DNA from 2 places in the Shinella sp. G-2 genome. Region 1 is predicted to be linked to the other one. Evidence: riboswitches for the same ligand, from Rfam matches in the RefSeq annotation. Region 1 holds a riboswitch; the other holds the start of a gene.
What was found. A riboswitch is a leader RNA that binds a small molecule or an ion and turns the genes downstream of it on or off. The one in region 1 is predicted to bind FMN.
Positions count from the first base shown of each region.

Region 2: it holds a riboswitch for FMN, as region 1 does, so the genes downstream of both, ribB (3,4-dihydroxy-2-butanone-4-phosphate synthase) here and V8U06_RS00885 (6,7-dimethyl-8-ribityllumazine synthase) in region 1, are expected to answer to the same signal.

Region 1 is NZ_JBBEYH010000001.1:180,314-187,333, reverse strand. It holds gene V8U06_RS00905 (ABC transporter substrate-binding protein) at 1-267, shown strand, start outside; gene V8U06_RS00900 (ABC transporter permease) at 353-1,243, shown strand; gene V8U06_RS00895 (ABC transporter permease) at 1,240-2,022, shown strand; gene V8U06_RS00890 (ABC transporter ATP-binding protein) at 2,032-3,093, shown strand; FMN riboswitch at 3,198-3,342, shown strand; gene V8U06_RS00885 (6,7-dimethyl-8-ribityllumazine synthase) at 3,435-3,911, shown strand; gene V8U06_RS00880 (helix-turn-helix transcriptional regulator) at 4,017-4,814, opposite strand; gene V8U06_RS00875 (ABC transporter substrate-binding protein) at 5,097-6,260, shown strand; gene V8U06_RS00870 (L,D-transpeptidase) at 6,271-6,984, opposite strand.
Region 2 is NZ_JBBEYH010000034.1:30,310-37,329, reverse strand. It holds gene V8U06_RS27265 (ABC transporter permease) at 1-969, shown strand, start outside; gene V8U06_RS27260 (substrate-binding domain-containing protein) at 1,096-2,028, shown strand; gene V8U06_RS27255 (sugar ABC transporter ATP-binding protein) at 2,059-3,546, shown strand; gene V8U06_RS27250 (SDR family oxidoreductase) at 3,561-4,349, shown strand; FMN riboswitch at 4,407-4,551, shown strand; gene ribB (3,4-dihydroxy-2-butanone-4-phosphate synthase) at 4,641-5,273, shown strand; gene V8U06_RS27240 (SRPBCC family protein) at 5,517-5,996, shown strand; gene V8U06_RS27235 (LysR substrate-binding domain-containing protein) at 6,016-6,876, opposite strand; gene V8U06_RS27230 (PhzF family phenazine biosynthesis protein) at 6,974-7,020, shown strand, end outside.

The sequences.
Region 1 (7,020 bases):
TATGCGCCGCACCCGAACGCTGCCAAGCTGTGGATGGAGCACCTGTACTCCGACGAAGGTCAGCTCGGCTGGCTGAAGGGCTATTGCCATCCGGCGCGCTTCAACGCCATGGTCAAGGCCGGCAAGGTTCCGCAGGACCTGATCGACGCCCTGCCGCCGGCAGAATCCTATGAAAAGGCCTACTTCCCGACGCTCGAGGAAGTCGACGCCAACAAGGCTGCCGTAACCGGCGCATGGGACAGCGTCGTCGGCGCGAACGTGCAGTAAACGACATCCTTCGTCGCCCCGGCTCTCTGGCCGGGGCGACGATTGCGGTATGCCAATGACGGCAACCCCACCCGAGGTTTTCTTAATGTCATCAGACAGTTCAGCCACCAGACAGCCGACGCGGGAGCCCTTCCGCCTCCCGCTGCATTGGCTCGGCGTGGCGCCTTTCGCGATCTTTGTCCTGCTGTTCCTGGTCATGCCGACGATGCGTATCGTCCTTGGCGCGTTCCAGACGCCGGAAGGCGGCTTCACGCTGGACAACATCCGCGGGCTGTTCACGACGTCGATCCTGTCGGCCTACTGGATCTCGATCAAGATCTCCATCGCCTCGGCCCTGCTCGGCTGCCTGATCGGCTTTGCGGTCGCCTCCGCCGTGGTGCTCGGCGGCCTGCCGAAATGGATCCGCGGCCCGCTGCTGACCTTCTCGGGCGTTGCCTCCAACTTCGCGGGCGTCCCGCTCGCCTTCGCCTTCCTCGCGACCCTCGGCCCGGTCGGCCTTCTCACGGTGTTCCTGAAGACCCAGGTCGGCATCGACTTGCGTGCACTCGGCTTCAACATCCTGTCCTTCTGGGGCCTGACGATCACCTATCTGTTCTTCCAGATTCCGCTGATGATCCTCATCATCACGCCCGCGCTCGACGGCCTGAAGCGCGAATGGCGCGAGGCGGCGCAGATTCTCGGCGCGACCAATGCGCAGTACTGGCGCATGGTCGCCTTCCCCATCCTGCTGCCCTCCTTCCTCGGCACGCTCGCCCTGCTCTTCGCCAATGCCTTCGGCGCCGTCGCGACCGCCATCGCGCTGACCGGCTCGTCGCTCTCCATCGTGCCGATCCTGCTCTTCGCACAGATCCGCGGCGACGTTCTCGGCAATCCCCATCTCGGCTATGCGCTGGCCTTCGGCATGATCGTCGTCACGGGCATTGCCAACACGATCTACATCTGGCTGCGCGCCCGCAGCGAAAGGTGGCTGAAATGAAGAAGTTCTGGGCCTGGGGCGCCCTCATCTTCGGGCTGCTCTATTTCATCCTGCCGCTGCTCGGCATGACGAACTTCTCCATGAAGATGCGGCGTGGCGTCTACTCGCTGGATGCCTATGCCGTCGTGCTCGGCGATCCGCGCTTCCAGGAGACCTTCACCTATTCGGTGCTGATGGCGCTCGCGACCATCGTCTTCGGCGTCCTGCTGGTGGTGCCAACCGCCTATTGGGTGCGGCTGAAGATGCCGGGCCTTCGCCCCTATATCGAATTCATCACCCTCCTGCCGCTGGTCATTCCGGCCATCGTCATCGTCTTCGGCTATATCCGCCTCTACAACACGTCGAGCTGGCTGCCGCTGACCGGCACGACGACGGGCACGAACATTCTCTTGATGTTCGGCTATGCGACGCTGGCCCTGCCCTACATGTATCGCTCGGTCGATACGGGCCTGCGCTCCATCGACATCGCCACGCTGACGGAGGCGGCCCAGAGCCTGGGCGCCGGCTGGATGACGATCCTTGCGCGCATCATCCTGCCGAACGTGCTGGTCGCCGTGCTCTCGGGCGCCTTCCTCACCTTCGCCATCGTCATCGGCGAGTTCACCATGGCCGCCCTTCTCAACCGTCCGGCCTTCGGCCCCTACATGCAGCTTCTCGGCGCCAACCGCGCCTACGAGCCGGCTGCGCTCGCGGTCATGTCCTTCGCCTTGACCTGGGGTTGCCTCGGCCTGATCCAGCTTGTTTCCCGCTTCCAGAAGGGCGCGCAAAGCCCCGCCTAAGGACCATTCATGAGCTTCCTGACCCTCACCAGCATCCAGAAGTCCTTCGGCCCCGTGCAGGTCGTCAAGGATTTCAACATGTCCATCGAGAAGGGCGAGTTCGTCTCGTTCCTCGGACCATCGGGATGCGGCAAGACCACCGTCCTGCGCATGATCGCCGGTTTCGAGACGCCCTCGGGCGGCACGATCGCCATCGACGGCAAGAGCCAGGCGAACCTTCGCCCCAACCAGCGCAACATCGGCATGGTCTTCCAGGCCTATGCCCTCTTTCCGAACATGAACGTCGCCGAGAACGTCGCCTTCGGCCTCAAGGTCGCCGGCCGGCCGAAAGCCGAGATCGACGCGCGCGTCAAGGAGATGCTCGGCCTCATCAAGCTCGATCATCTCGCCGACCGCTATCCCTACCAGATGTCCGGCGGCCAGCAGCAGCGCGTGGCGCTCGCCCGCGCGCTGGCCCCGAAGCCGCAGGTCCTGCTGCTCGACGAGCCGCTCTCGGCGCTCGACGCAAAGATCCGCGTGTCGCTGCGCGAGGAAATCCGTCAGATCCAGCAGCAGCTCGGCATCACCACGGTCTTCGTCACCCATGACCAGGAAGAGGCGCTGTCGATCTCCGACCGCATCGTCGTCATGAATGCCGGCAAGGCCGACCAGATCGGTGCTCCCGCCGAAATCTACAACCGCCCCGCCACCCGCTTCGTCGCCAACTTCGTCGGCACGCTGAACCTCATCGAGGCCAAGGTGGTCGACGCCGCGTCGAACCGCATCTCCATCGGCGACCAGGGCGTCACGCTGCGCGAATCGCTCGGCAGTGCCAAGGCCGGCGACACCGTCTCGCTGGCGTTGCGCCCGGAAGCCGGCTCCATTGCGCCCGACGCCAAGGGCGACACCGCCCTTTCCGGCGAGGTCGTCTCCTCGAACTTCCTCGGCTCGGTCATCCGCACCCGCATGCGGGTCGGCGGCAGCATCATTTCCTTCGACATGTTCAACAGCCCCGGCCTCGTGCCGCCGGCCGTCGGCGAAACGGTCACGCTGCGCTTCACCGCCGGCGACCTGCTCGTCATCCGGGACTGAGCATTCGTTCCAGGACTTGCGAGAGGCTTGGAAAAATCTGTCGTGAATTGCGTCTTTTGCGTCGCCCGCGGATTTGATCCGCGGGCGTTTGCCGTCTAGTCTTCCATCGTTCTCAGGGCGGGGTGAAACTCCCCACCGGCGGTATCCGGAGCGATCCGGGAGCCCGCGAGCGCCTTCCGCAAGGAAGGGTCAGCAGATCCGGTGCGATGCCGGAGCCGACGGTCACAGTCCGGATGGAAGAGAGCAAGCAGGAGGCATCCGCCGTGGCAGGCGGCGTCCGTCCTTGCGTGTTCGCCCAAGGGGACCGTTGAAAAATGGCTCAACCCTTGAAAGGCCTCGACATGAATATGAATGCCACGCCCGCCACCCGCATCGCCGTCCTGCGCGCCCGCTGGCACGCCGGTATCGTCGATCAGGCGGTCACCTCCTTCATCGCCGAATGGCAGGCGCTCGGCGGCCGCGCCGAGGACGTCGACGTGATCGACGTGCCGGGTGCGCTCGAAATCCCGCTTCAGGCCCAGCTTCTCGCCCGTACCGGCCGCTATGCCGCCATCCTCGGCGTCGCGCTCGTCGTCGACGGCGGCATCTACCGCCACGACTTCGTCGCCGGCACCGTGGTCGATGCCATCGTGCGCGTCGGCCTCGACACCAATGTGCCGGTGCTCTCGGCCGTGCTGACGCCGCACAATTTCCAAGAATCGGAAGCCCACATCGCCTTCTTCCGCGATCACTTCGTCATCAAGGGCAAGGAAGCCGCCAACGCCGCCCGCCAGATCATCGATGCCCGCGCGCAGGTCGCTCTCGCGACGGCGGGTTGAATCGATCTCTTAACGGCCGGAATCGATCCGCAAACACGGTCCGACAAACCGTTGAAAAGAATCGAAAAAGCCCGGCAGAAATGCCGGGCTTTTTCGTCTAACCGCCTATCCCTGCAGGTTCTTCAGATAGATCGACAGCAACTGGATCTGCGAGGATATGCCGAGCTTGCGATAGACATTGCGCCGGTGAACCTTCACCGTGCCCGTCGAGATATCGAGCTTCAGCCCGATCGATTCCGACGAATGCCCCTGCAGCACCAGTTCGACGATCGAGGATTCGCGGTCGGTCAGGTTCAGCCTGCGCCAGACCCTGTCCGCCGCGCTGACCGGCTCGCTGCGCCGCCCGCGCCCCTGCACCATTTCGGCGAAGCGGCCGGCAAGATTGCCCCAGGCATGGCGCACGAAGGCGGACATGAAGGGCTCGGCATCGCTGAGCAGCCCGAATTCCGTCGCCGGGAAGGCGCCCGTCTTCTCCCGCCGCATCAGCGAAACCACCACGGTCACCCCGTCGCGCGTCGGCACGAAGAAACCGACCTCCTCGGCAAGCTGGGTCTGCGAGTAGAAGGTGCGGTAGTATTCGCTGGAAAAGAAACGATCCGGCGCAAGCTCGCGCATGCGCATGACACCCGCCCGGTCCGCCCGCGCGGCATGATAGAACGGATCGAGCAGGTATGGACCGGTCTGGTAGAGCGTGACGAAGAGCTTGTAGTCCTCCGGCTCGAAGGTGCTGAAGAGGTGGATCGGCCGCGCCTTGTCGCGATAGGCGAAGATCACCATGTAGTCGAAACGCACCAGCGCGCGCGTCATCGAAAGCAGGGTCTCCCCGGCCTGCTTGTCGGAGCTTTCCGTCGTCTCCGTCCAGTCGGCAAGCGATTGGAAAAGTGCCCTCAAATCCGCCTGCATGGCGCGTCTCTCCCTCAAATTCCCCCAGCGGCCGGTGAAGGCCGTCGTCCGGGTATACTCCTCCCACAGTCGCAAAAACGGAAAAATACCTCCTACGAGGTATATACCAGTTTATCGGCGGCTGACCTAGCATCCGGCCCGTGCGGCAAGGGCGGCGGAGACCGCCTCACCGCGGCACGCGCGAAAACCCGGGAAACGATGCGGCGAAACCAGCCTCGATCCCGGTACGGCGCCTATATCCGGCCTGAGGGAAACAGGCCCACAATAATAAGGGAACGCTCAATGGCGAAATGGTCCGGCCAGAACACTCCGATCCGTGCCCGGGACTTGACGGACGAATTCCAACGGCTGAAGCGCGGCTCGGTCACGCGCCGGCATTTTCTCGGCGTCACCGGGCTCGGCCTTGCCGCCGCCGTGCTCGCCCGCCAGCCGGGTCTCTTCAATGCCGCCGCCCATGCTGGTGAAAATCTCGGCTCGTCCATGGCGATCGCCACCTGGCCGAACTACCACGATCCCGCAAGCTTCGAGGCCTTCACCGCGGCGACGGGGGTTTCCGTCGAGGTCAACGTCTTCGGCTCGAACGAGGACATGCTGGAAAGGCTCAAGACCGGCAGCGCCGGATGGGACCTCTTCGTGCCGACCAACTACGCCATATCCACCTATGCCGGCCTCGGCCTGATCGATCCGCTCGATCTTTCCAAGGTGCCGAACTTCAATCCGGCGACCCAGAACGGCCGCTTCCTCGACCGGGGCACGGTCGACGGCAAGACCTATGGCGTGCCGAAGAACTGGGGCACCACCGGCATCGCCTTCAATTCCGACAAGGTGCGCTCGGATGTCACGAGCTGGAAGGATTTCTTCGCGCTGGCGATGACCGAGGCCGACGGCCGCGTCATGGTGCACGACTATCAGCTCACCGCCATCGGCAATGCCCTCGTCTCGCTCGGCTTCTCCTTCAATTCGGTGAAGGCCGAGGAACTGGCAGAGGCCGAGAAACTGCTGATGGCGGTGAAGCCGCATCTCTACGCGATCAACAGCGACTACCAGCCGGCGCTGCGCGCCACGGATGCCTGGATGAGCATGTGCTGGACGAACGATGGCGCGCAGCTCAACCGCGATATCCCGGAAATCCGGTTCACGCTCGGCGCCGACGGCGGCGAGATCTGGGCGGATTTCTACGCGATGCCGTCGAGCGCCCTCAACAAGCCGGCCGGCTATGCGCTGCTCGACTTCCTGATGGATCCGAACCATGCGGTGCGCGAGCATATCGCCAATGGCGCGCCGACCACCGACAGCCGGGTGATCGCGCTGCTGCCGTCGGAGATTACCGGCAACGCCATCGTCTATCCGGACGAGGCCGCGCTGACGCCGCTGGAATTCGGCGCCGCGGTGACGCTGACAGACCCGGCCCGCGCCGACCTGATGGCGCGGTTCAAGTCCGCATAACGGTCCGTGCTCAGACGGAGGACAGCCCCGACTGATGCACGACGATGCGCGCGTGATAGGGCACGCGCTTGTAGAGATCGAGCACATCCTGGTTGATCAGCCGCACGCAGCCGGAAGACGTCGCCTTGCCGATGGACTTCCAGTCCGGCGAGCCATGCAGGCGGTAGAGCGTGTCCTGACCGTTCTGGAAGATATAGAGCGCACGCGCACCGAGCGGGTTCTTGATGCCGGGCTCCATGCCGCCGTTCTCGACGGAGTATTTGGCAAGGCTCGGCTGGCGCTTGATCATGTCGGCAGGCACCTTCCAGCGCGGCCAGGGCTGACGCCACTGGATCACGCCCTCGCCTTCCCAGGCAAAGCCGTCGCGGCCGATGCCGACGCCGTAGCGCATCGCCGTGCCACCTGGCTCCACGACATAGAGGAAGCGCGCCGCCGTATCGACCACCACCGTGCCCGGCGCTTCGCCGGTCGGGTCCGATACGCGCTGACGGTAATATTTCGGGTCGATCTCCCGGTAGGGAATGGCCGGAATGAGATGACCGCCGTCCTCGACGGGAGCATAACGCGCGGCCAGTTCCTCGTCCGTCGCCGGCACGATAGGATAGCTGACCTTCTTCGGAACGGGAACCGTCTTGACCGAAGTTTCCGTGGTTGCGCATCCCGCGAGCGTCGCGGCGGCGCCCAGGAAGAAGGCTCTGCGCGACAATGTGCACACCGTAGGCATTCTCGACATAAACTCCAATGGAAGGAACGGGTTGAG
Region 2 (7,020 bases), on a different contig from region 1:
GCGGATGTGAAAGAAAGACAGGGGTTCGCCGGGGGATTGCTTCCGTCGCTGCGCGGCGCCACCGGGCCATTGATCGGCCTGATCGTGCTGTGCCTGTTTCTCACCTTTGCGACGGACAAGTTCCTGTCGGTCCGCAACTTCCTCAACGTGCTCGACCAGATCACCGTGCTCGGCGTCATGGCCGTCGGCATGACGCTCGTCATCCTGATCGGCGGCATCGATCTTGCGGTCGGCTCGGTGATGGCGCTGGCGATGATGGTGCTCGGCTATCTCAATGTCGTGGCCGGCGTTCCCATGGCTCTCGCGATCCCGCTCGCCCTGCTGGTCGCGGCCCTCAACGGCCTCGTTGCGGGCCTGCTCATCACGCGGTTCAACGTGCCGGCCTTCATCGCGACGCTCGCCATGATGTCGATCACGCGCGGTCTTGCGAACATGATCACGGACGGCCAGCAGATCATCGGCTTCCCGGCCTGGTTCAACACGATGGCCATCGTTCGCTTCGGCGGCTTCCTGACGCTGACGGTTGCCGTGATGATCGTGGTCTTCATCGTCGGCCTTCTCTACCAGCGCTATCGCCACGGCGGGCGCGTGCTCTATGCCGTCGGCGGCAATGCCGAGGTGGCGCGCCTTGCCGGCATCAACGTCCAGCGCGCGACCGTGCTCGTCTATGTGGTGTGCAGCTTCCTTGCCGGCCTTTCGGGCATGGTGCTCGCTGCCCGCCTCGACTCCGTCCAGCCATCCTCGGGCGTTTCCTATGAGCTCGACGCCATCGCGGCAGTCGTCATCGGCGGCACCTCGCTTTCGGGCGGCACGGGCGGCATCGGCGGCACCATCATCGGCGTCCTGATCATCGGCGTGCTGCGCAACGGCCTCAACCTGCTCAGCGTCTCGCCCTTCATGCAGCAGGTCATCATCGGCGCCGTCATCGTGCTCGCCGTCACCGCGGAGACCTACCGCAAGCGCAAATAACGGTTTTCATCCCGCGGCCGGTTGGCGGCGGGGTGGTGAAAACGGCCAGCAATGGTGCGGGCCGGCAAAAGGAAGGCGGCTTCCTGCAGGGGCGGGGGCTGCCGGGTAACTCGGAGGAGAGAAACCATGAAACTGTCCAGACTGCTGATGGCGGCAACCGCTGCTTCGATGTTCGCACTTCCGGCATCCGCCGCCGAGGTCAAGAAGATCGGCCTCGCCGTTCCGAACCTGCAGGCCGACTTCTTCAACCAGATCAAGCTCGGCGTCGAAAAGCACGCCAAGGAAAAGGGCATCGAGGTTGTCGTGGTCGATGCCAAGAACGACACCAACACCCAGGTCAGCCAGGTGCAGGACCTGATGACGCAGGATATCGACGCGTTCATCTACATCCCGGCCGGCGCCGCCGCCGCCGCGGTGCCGACGCGCCTTGCCCGCGAAGCCGGCATCCCCGTCATCAACGTCGACCGCGTTCCGGAAGGCGCGCCGGGTGATACGTTCATCGCCGGCGAAAGCGTGGAATCCGCCTACGAAGTCTGCAAGTACATCATCGGCAAGGCCGGCGGCGCCGGCAAGATGGCGATCATCCACGGCCAGAAGGGCACGACGCCGGAAGTCGACCGCTTCACCGGCTGCAAGCGCGCCATCGACGAGAACAAGGGCGTCGAACTGGTCGACCAGCAGTGGAGCAACATGTGGTCGGCCGACGAAGGCTTCACCATCGCGCAGAACATGCTGCAGGCGAACCCCGACATCACGATCATCTTCGGCCAGGCCGACGGTCTCGCGATGGGTGCGGCCAAGGCTGTCGACGTTGCCAACCTCTCGGACAAGGTGATCATCGGCGGTTATGACGGCGACGTCTCGGCTCTCGAATATCTCGCCAAGTGCAAGGGCCCGTATATCGCGACGGCCACGCAGAGCACGCAGAAGATGGGCGTTCTGGCCGTCGAATCCGCGCTCGCCGTCGCCGCCGGCCAGAAGGTCGAGGAGCGCCAGACGCCGAACGCCGTTCTGACGACCTGCGAAAACGCGCCGGAATTCGTGAAGAGCCATCCGTAATTTGGATCCATAACGAAAGGCAGCAGCGCCATGACGAACCGCTCTCCCATCCTGTCGCTCCGAGGGATCCAGAAATCCTACGGTCCGATCAAGGTTCTCCACGGTGTCGATCTCGACATCTATCCGGGAGAGGTCGTGGCGCTGCTCGGCGAAAACGGTGCCGGGAAATCGACCCTGTCGAACATCATCTCCGGCACCGTGCAGCCCTCCGCCGGGGACATGACCTGGCTCGGCAAGGCCTATGCGCCGGCCAATCCGCGCGCCGCGATGGACGAAGGCGTCGGCATGATCCACCAGGAGCTGAAGCTTCTGCCGAAGCTGTCGATCGCCGAAAACGTGTTCGTCGGCCGCTATCCCATGAAATCGGGCCGGGTCGACCGCAAGGTGATGGAGGAGCGCGCCCGCGCCGGCCTTCAGCGCCTCGGTCTCGATGTGTCGCCGGACCGTCTCGTCGAGGGGCTTTCGACCGGAAGGCAGCAGCTCATCGAAATCGCCAAGGCCCTGACGCTGAATGCCCGCCTGCTCATTTTGGACGAGCCGACCGCCGCGCTCGGCGGCGAGGAGACGCAGGCGCTCTTCCGCCAGATCGAGCGGCTGAAATCCGAGGGCGTCGGCATCATCTACATCTCCCACCGGCTGGAGGAAATCCGCCAGATCACCGACCGCATCGTCGTCATGCGCGACGGGGCCAAGGTGCAGGAATTCGACCGGGGCGACGTTCCGATCCGCACCATCGTCGAGGCGATGGTCGGGCGCTCGCTGGAGCGCATGTTCCCCACGCTGCCCACGCCCACCGAGGAGGTGACGCTGGAAGTGCGCGGCCTGTCCTCGCCCAGCAAGGCCTTCCGCGACATCAACTTCTCCGTCCGCAAGGGCGAGGTCTTCGGCATTGCCGGCCTCATGGGGGCTGGCCGCACGGAACTCGTGCGCGCCATCACCGGCGCCGATCCGATTTCCGCCGGCGAGGTGCTGCTGCACGGCAAGCCCGTCACCCCGCGCTCGCCCATCGATGCGATCCGCAACGGCATCGTGCTGGTCCCGGAGGACCGCAAGCTGCAGGGCGTGGTGCTCGATCATTCCATCGCGGAGAATATCGGTTATGCCAATCTCAGGGAGATCGCCAGAAAGGGCTGGATCTCAACCCGCCGCATCCGCGATTTTGCCGAGGACTACATCAAGCGCTTCGGCGTGAAGGGGCGTGGCGGGCAGAATGCCGGCGAGCTTTCCGGCGGCAACCAGCAGAAAGTGGTGATCGCCAAGTGGCTGGCGCGCAAGCCCCGGGTGGTGGTGCTCGACGAGCCGACGCGCGGCATCGACGTCGGCGCCCGCTCCTCGATCTACGATCTCATCATGGACCTTGCGCGGGACGGCGTCGCCGTCATCGTGGTCAGCTCCGACCTTGAGGAAGTGCTCGGCGTTTCCAGCCGCATCATGGTCATGGCGCAGGGCAAGCAGGCCGGCATCCTGAACCGCGAAGACGCCAACGACGTCTCCGTCATGGAACTGGCGACGATTTGAACAGGGAAGAAACCATGTCCGACATTACGCTGAACGCGCCCAAACTCTTCGATCTCTCCGGCAACATCGCCTTCGTCACTGGCGCGGGCAGCGGCATCGGCCAGCGGATCGCCATCGGCCTTGCCCAGTGCGGCGCGGATGTCGCCCTGCTCGACCGGCGTACCGACGACGGTCTGGCCCAGACCGCCGATGTCATCGCGCGCGCCGGGCGGCGCAGCATCCAGATCGCCGCCGACGTCACCAGCGGCGCGGCGCTGACCGAGGCGGTCGCCCGCACCGAGGCCGAGCTCGGCGCTCTGACGCTCGCCGTCAATGCGGCCGGCATCGCCAATGCCAATCCGGCGGAGGACATGGCCGAAAGCCAGTTCCAGACGATGATGGACATCAACCTCAAGGGCGTCTTCCTGTCCTGCCAGGCAGAGGCGCGCGCCATGCTGAAGACGGGCCGCGGCGCCATCGTCAACATCGCCTCCATGTCCGGCGTCATCGTCAATCGCGGCCTCAGCCAGTGCCACTACAACGCCTCCAAGGCCGGCGTCATCCACATGACCAAATCCATGGCGATGGAATGGGTCGGCCGCGGCATCCGCGTCAACACGATCAGCCCCGGCTATACCGCGACGCCGATGAACACCCGGCCGGAAATGGTGCACCAGACGAAGCTCTTCGAGGAGCAGACGCCGATGCAGCGCATGGCCAGCGTCGACGAGATGGTCGGTCCCGCCGTCTTCCTGCTCTCGGACGCGGCAAGCTTCGTGACCGGCGTCGACCTTCTCGTCGATGGCGGCTTCTGCTGCTGGTAATCGTGCGGGTCGGTGAAAGCCGGCTCTTGCATTTGCCCGGCAAAGTTCCTTATTTACGCTTGTTCTCAGGGCGGGGTGAAACTCCCCACCGGCGGTATCCGGAGCGATCCGGGAGCCCGCGAGCGCCTTCCGCAAGGAAGGGTCAGCAGATCCGGTGCGATGCCGGAGCCGACGGTCATAGTCCGGATGGAAGAGGACATGTCTACAGGGCGTTCCCATGGGAGCGCGTGTGGACCTGTTCGCCCAAGGGATTGAAAACGCCGGTAGCGGCACCCTTGAAAGGCACATGGAATGGCACTCTCGAAAATTGAAGACGCAATCGCGGCGCTGGCACGGGGCGGCATGATCGTCGTCGTGGACGATGAAAACCGCGAAAATGAAGGCGATATCATCGTCGCCTCTGACGCGATAACGCCGGAGGCAATCGCCTTCATGATGAAGCATGCGCGCGGTCTCATCTGCGTGGCGATGCAGGGAGAGCGCCTCGATGCGCTCGATATCCCGCTGATGGTTCCCCATAACACCGAATACCACAAGACGGCCTTCACCGTGTCCGTCGACTACCTGCCGGGTACGACGACCGGCATTTCCGCCGCCGACCGCGCGGCGACCGTCAAGGCGCTCATGGACCCCTCGACCGCGCCGGAAGACTTCGCCCGCCCGGGCCACATCTTCCCGCTGCGTGCCCATCCGCGCGGCGTGCGTGGCCGCCCCGGCCACACCGAGGCCGCCGTCGACCTGGCGCGTCTTGCCGGCAAGACCCCGTCGGGCGTGATCTGCGAGGTCGCCAATGACGACGGCACCATGGCCCGTCTGCCGGAACTGATTACCTTTGCCGAACACCACAGGCTGCCGCTGATCAGCATAGAAGCCCTCATCGCCTATATCGCCGGGCAGGAAGACAAGGCCGCCGCAGCGGCCTGATCCGAAGGCATTCCCGTTCCTCCGCGCCAACCGGCACACCATGTCCGGATCGGTTGGCGCCCTATCGGAGGCGAGAGCATCGCGCCCGTCGATCCGGCCATGGCGAACGATGGTGTGGGGGAGATGCCCCGTCTCGCGCGGACGGTAGGCGGCCTGCGCTCCAGGGGTGTCGACCGGCCCCGTGTTTCTTTCGTCGTAGCGCCGCGCTACTATGCACGGCGCAAAAGACGGGAAGGAAACGGCATGAACCCCAAGCCCACCGGCCGCGTTGAAGGCAACGACCTGATCATCACGCGCGAATTCCTTGCGCCCATCAACGACGTCTGGACGAGCGTGTCAGCGTCCGAAAAGACCGCGCTCTGGTTCGGCCGCTGGGAGGGCGATGCCGGTCCGGGCAAGATCGTGCGGCTGCAATTGCTTCACGAAAAGGGCCAGCCTTGGACGAATGTGATGATCGAGGAATGCGAAGCGCCGCGCCGCCTCGTCCTCACCATGAAGGACGAACACGGCGACTGGCGTATCGAGCTGACCCTGACGCAGACGGGCGACAGGACGGAATTGCGCTTCGTGCAGCCCCTCAGCGACCGCATGCTGGCGGGCGACGTCGGGCCGGGCTGGGAATATTACCTGGACATGCTGGTCGCCGCGCGCGAGGGCAAGGCGCTGCCGTCCTTCGCGGACTACTATCCTGCACAGAAGGCCTATTACCTGGACGGCGCATGACGGCCTGCCTCCGCCGCGCTCAATCCGGTGATTGACGAACCTGGTCGCGCAGCCATTCGCAGAAGCCGCGCGGGGCAGGGCGCTGGTCGCCTTCGCGGATCAGGGCGAAATACCAATCCGGTCCTTTCAGCACGGTGCCGAGCGGCGCGATAAGCTGCCCGCTCTCCAGAAGCGGGCGGAAGAGCGTCGGTGATAGCAAGGCGACCCCGAGACCGGCCACTGCCGCATTGGCGATCAGCTCGAAGATCGAATAGTCGACGCCGGAAAAGCGCAAATCGTCCGGCATGGCGCGCTCGGCTCTCGCGAACCACTTGCTCCAGTCGGGATGCGGTAGGAGATCGAACTCCGCAAGCTCCTCCGGCTCGCTGAGCCTGCGCGAGCCCAGAAGCGCGGGTGCGATCATCGGCGTGACGTCGACCGGCGTCAGCGGATATTCGTCAAGCCCGTCCCATCCGCCCCGTCCGGTGCGGATCGCGACGTCGAAGGCGGTCGGGCTGCGCAGGTCGGAGGAAATGTCGAGCTCGATGGCACCGCCGCCGGGCGCGCGATAGCCCGAGAGCCGTGGGGCCAGCCAGCGGGAGGCGAAGGTCGGGGGAACCGTTACGCGCAGCGCCGGTGCCGCCGCATGGAACGCTTCCAGCGCATCGTTGATATCGTCCAGCGCGTGCCGTACCCGGCCCGCCAGGGCCACGGCGGCGGGCGTGGCGACGACCCGCCGGCCGACGCGTGTGAACAGGGGCTGGCCAAGCTCTGCCTCGAGGGTGCGGATGCGCAGGCTGACCGCGGCAGGGGTCAGCGCCAGGCGGTCTGCCGCGCCGGCAAAGCTGCCCAGGCTGACGCAGGTCTCGAGCACGCGGAGGGATTCGAGGGAGGGACGAATGGTTAGTTTCCCTTGTCAATTGAACAAGCAATGCGCGTTTTGCGGCGAAGACGCTCTGGTGCACAGTCGGGCCTGTCAGAAGGATAGGAGCTAAGCCGTGTCACCGCAATCGAGCAGCGCAACCCTTGTCGCCGGGCTGATAGA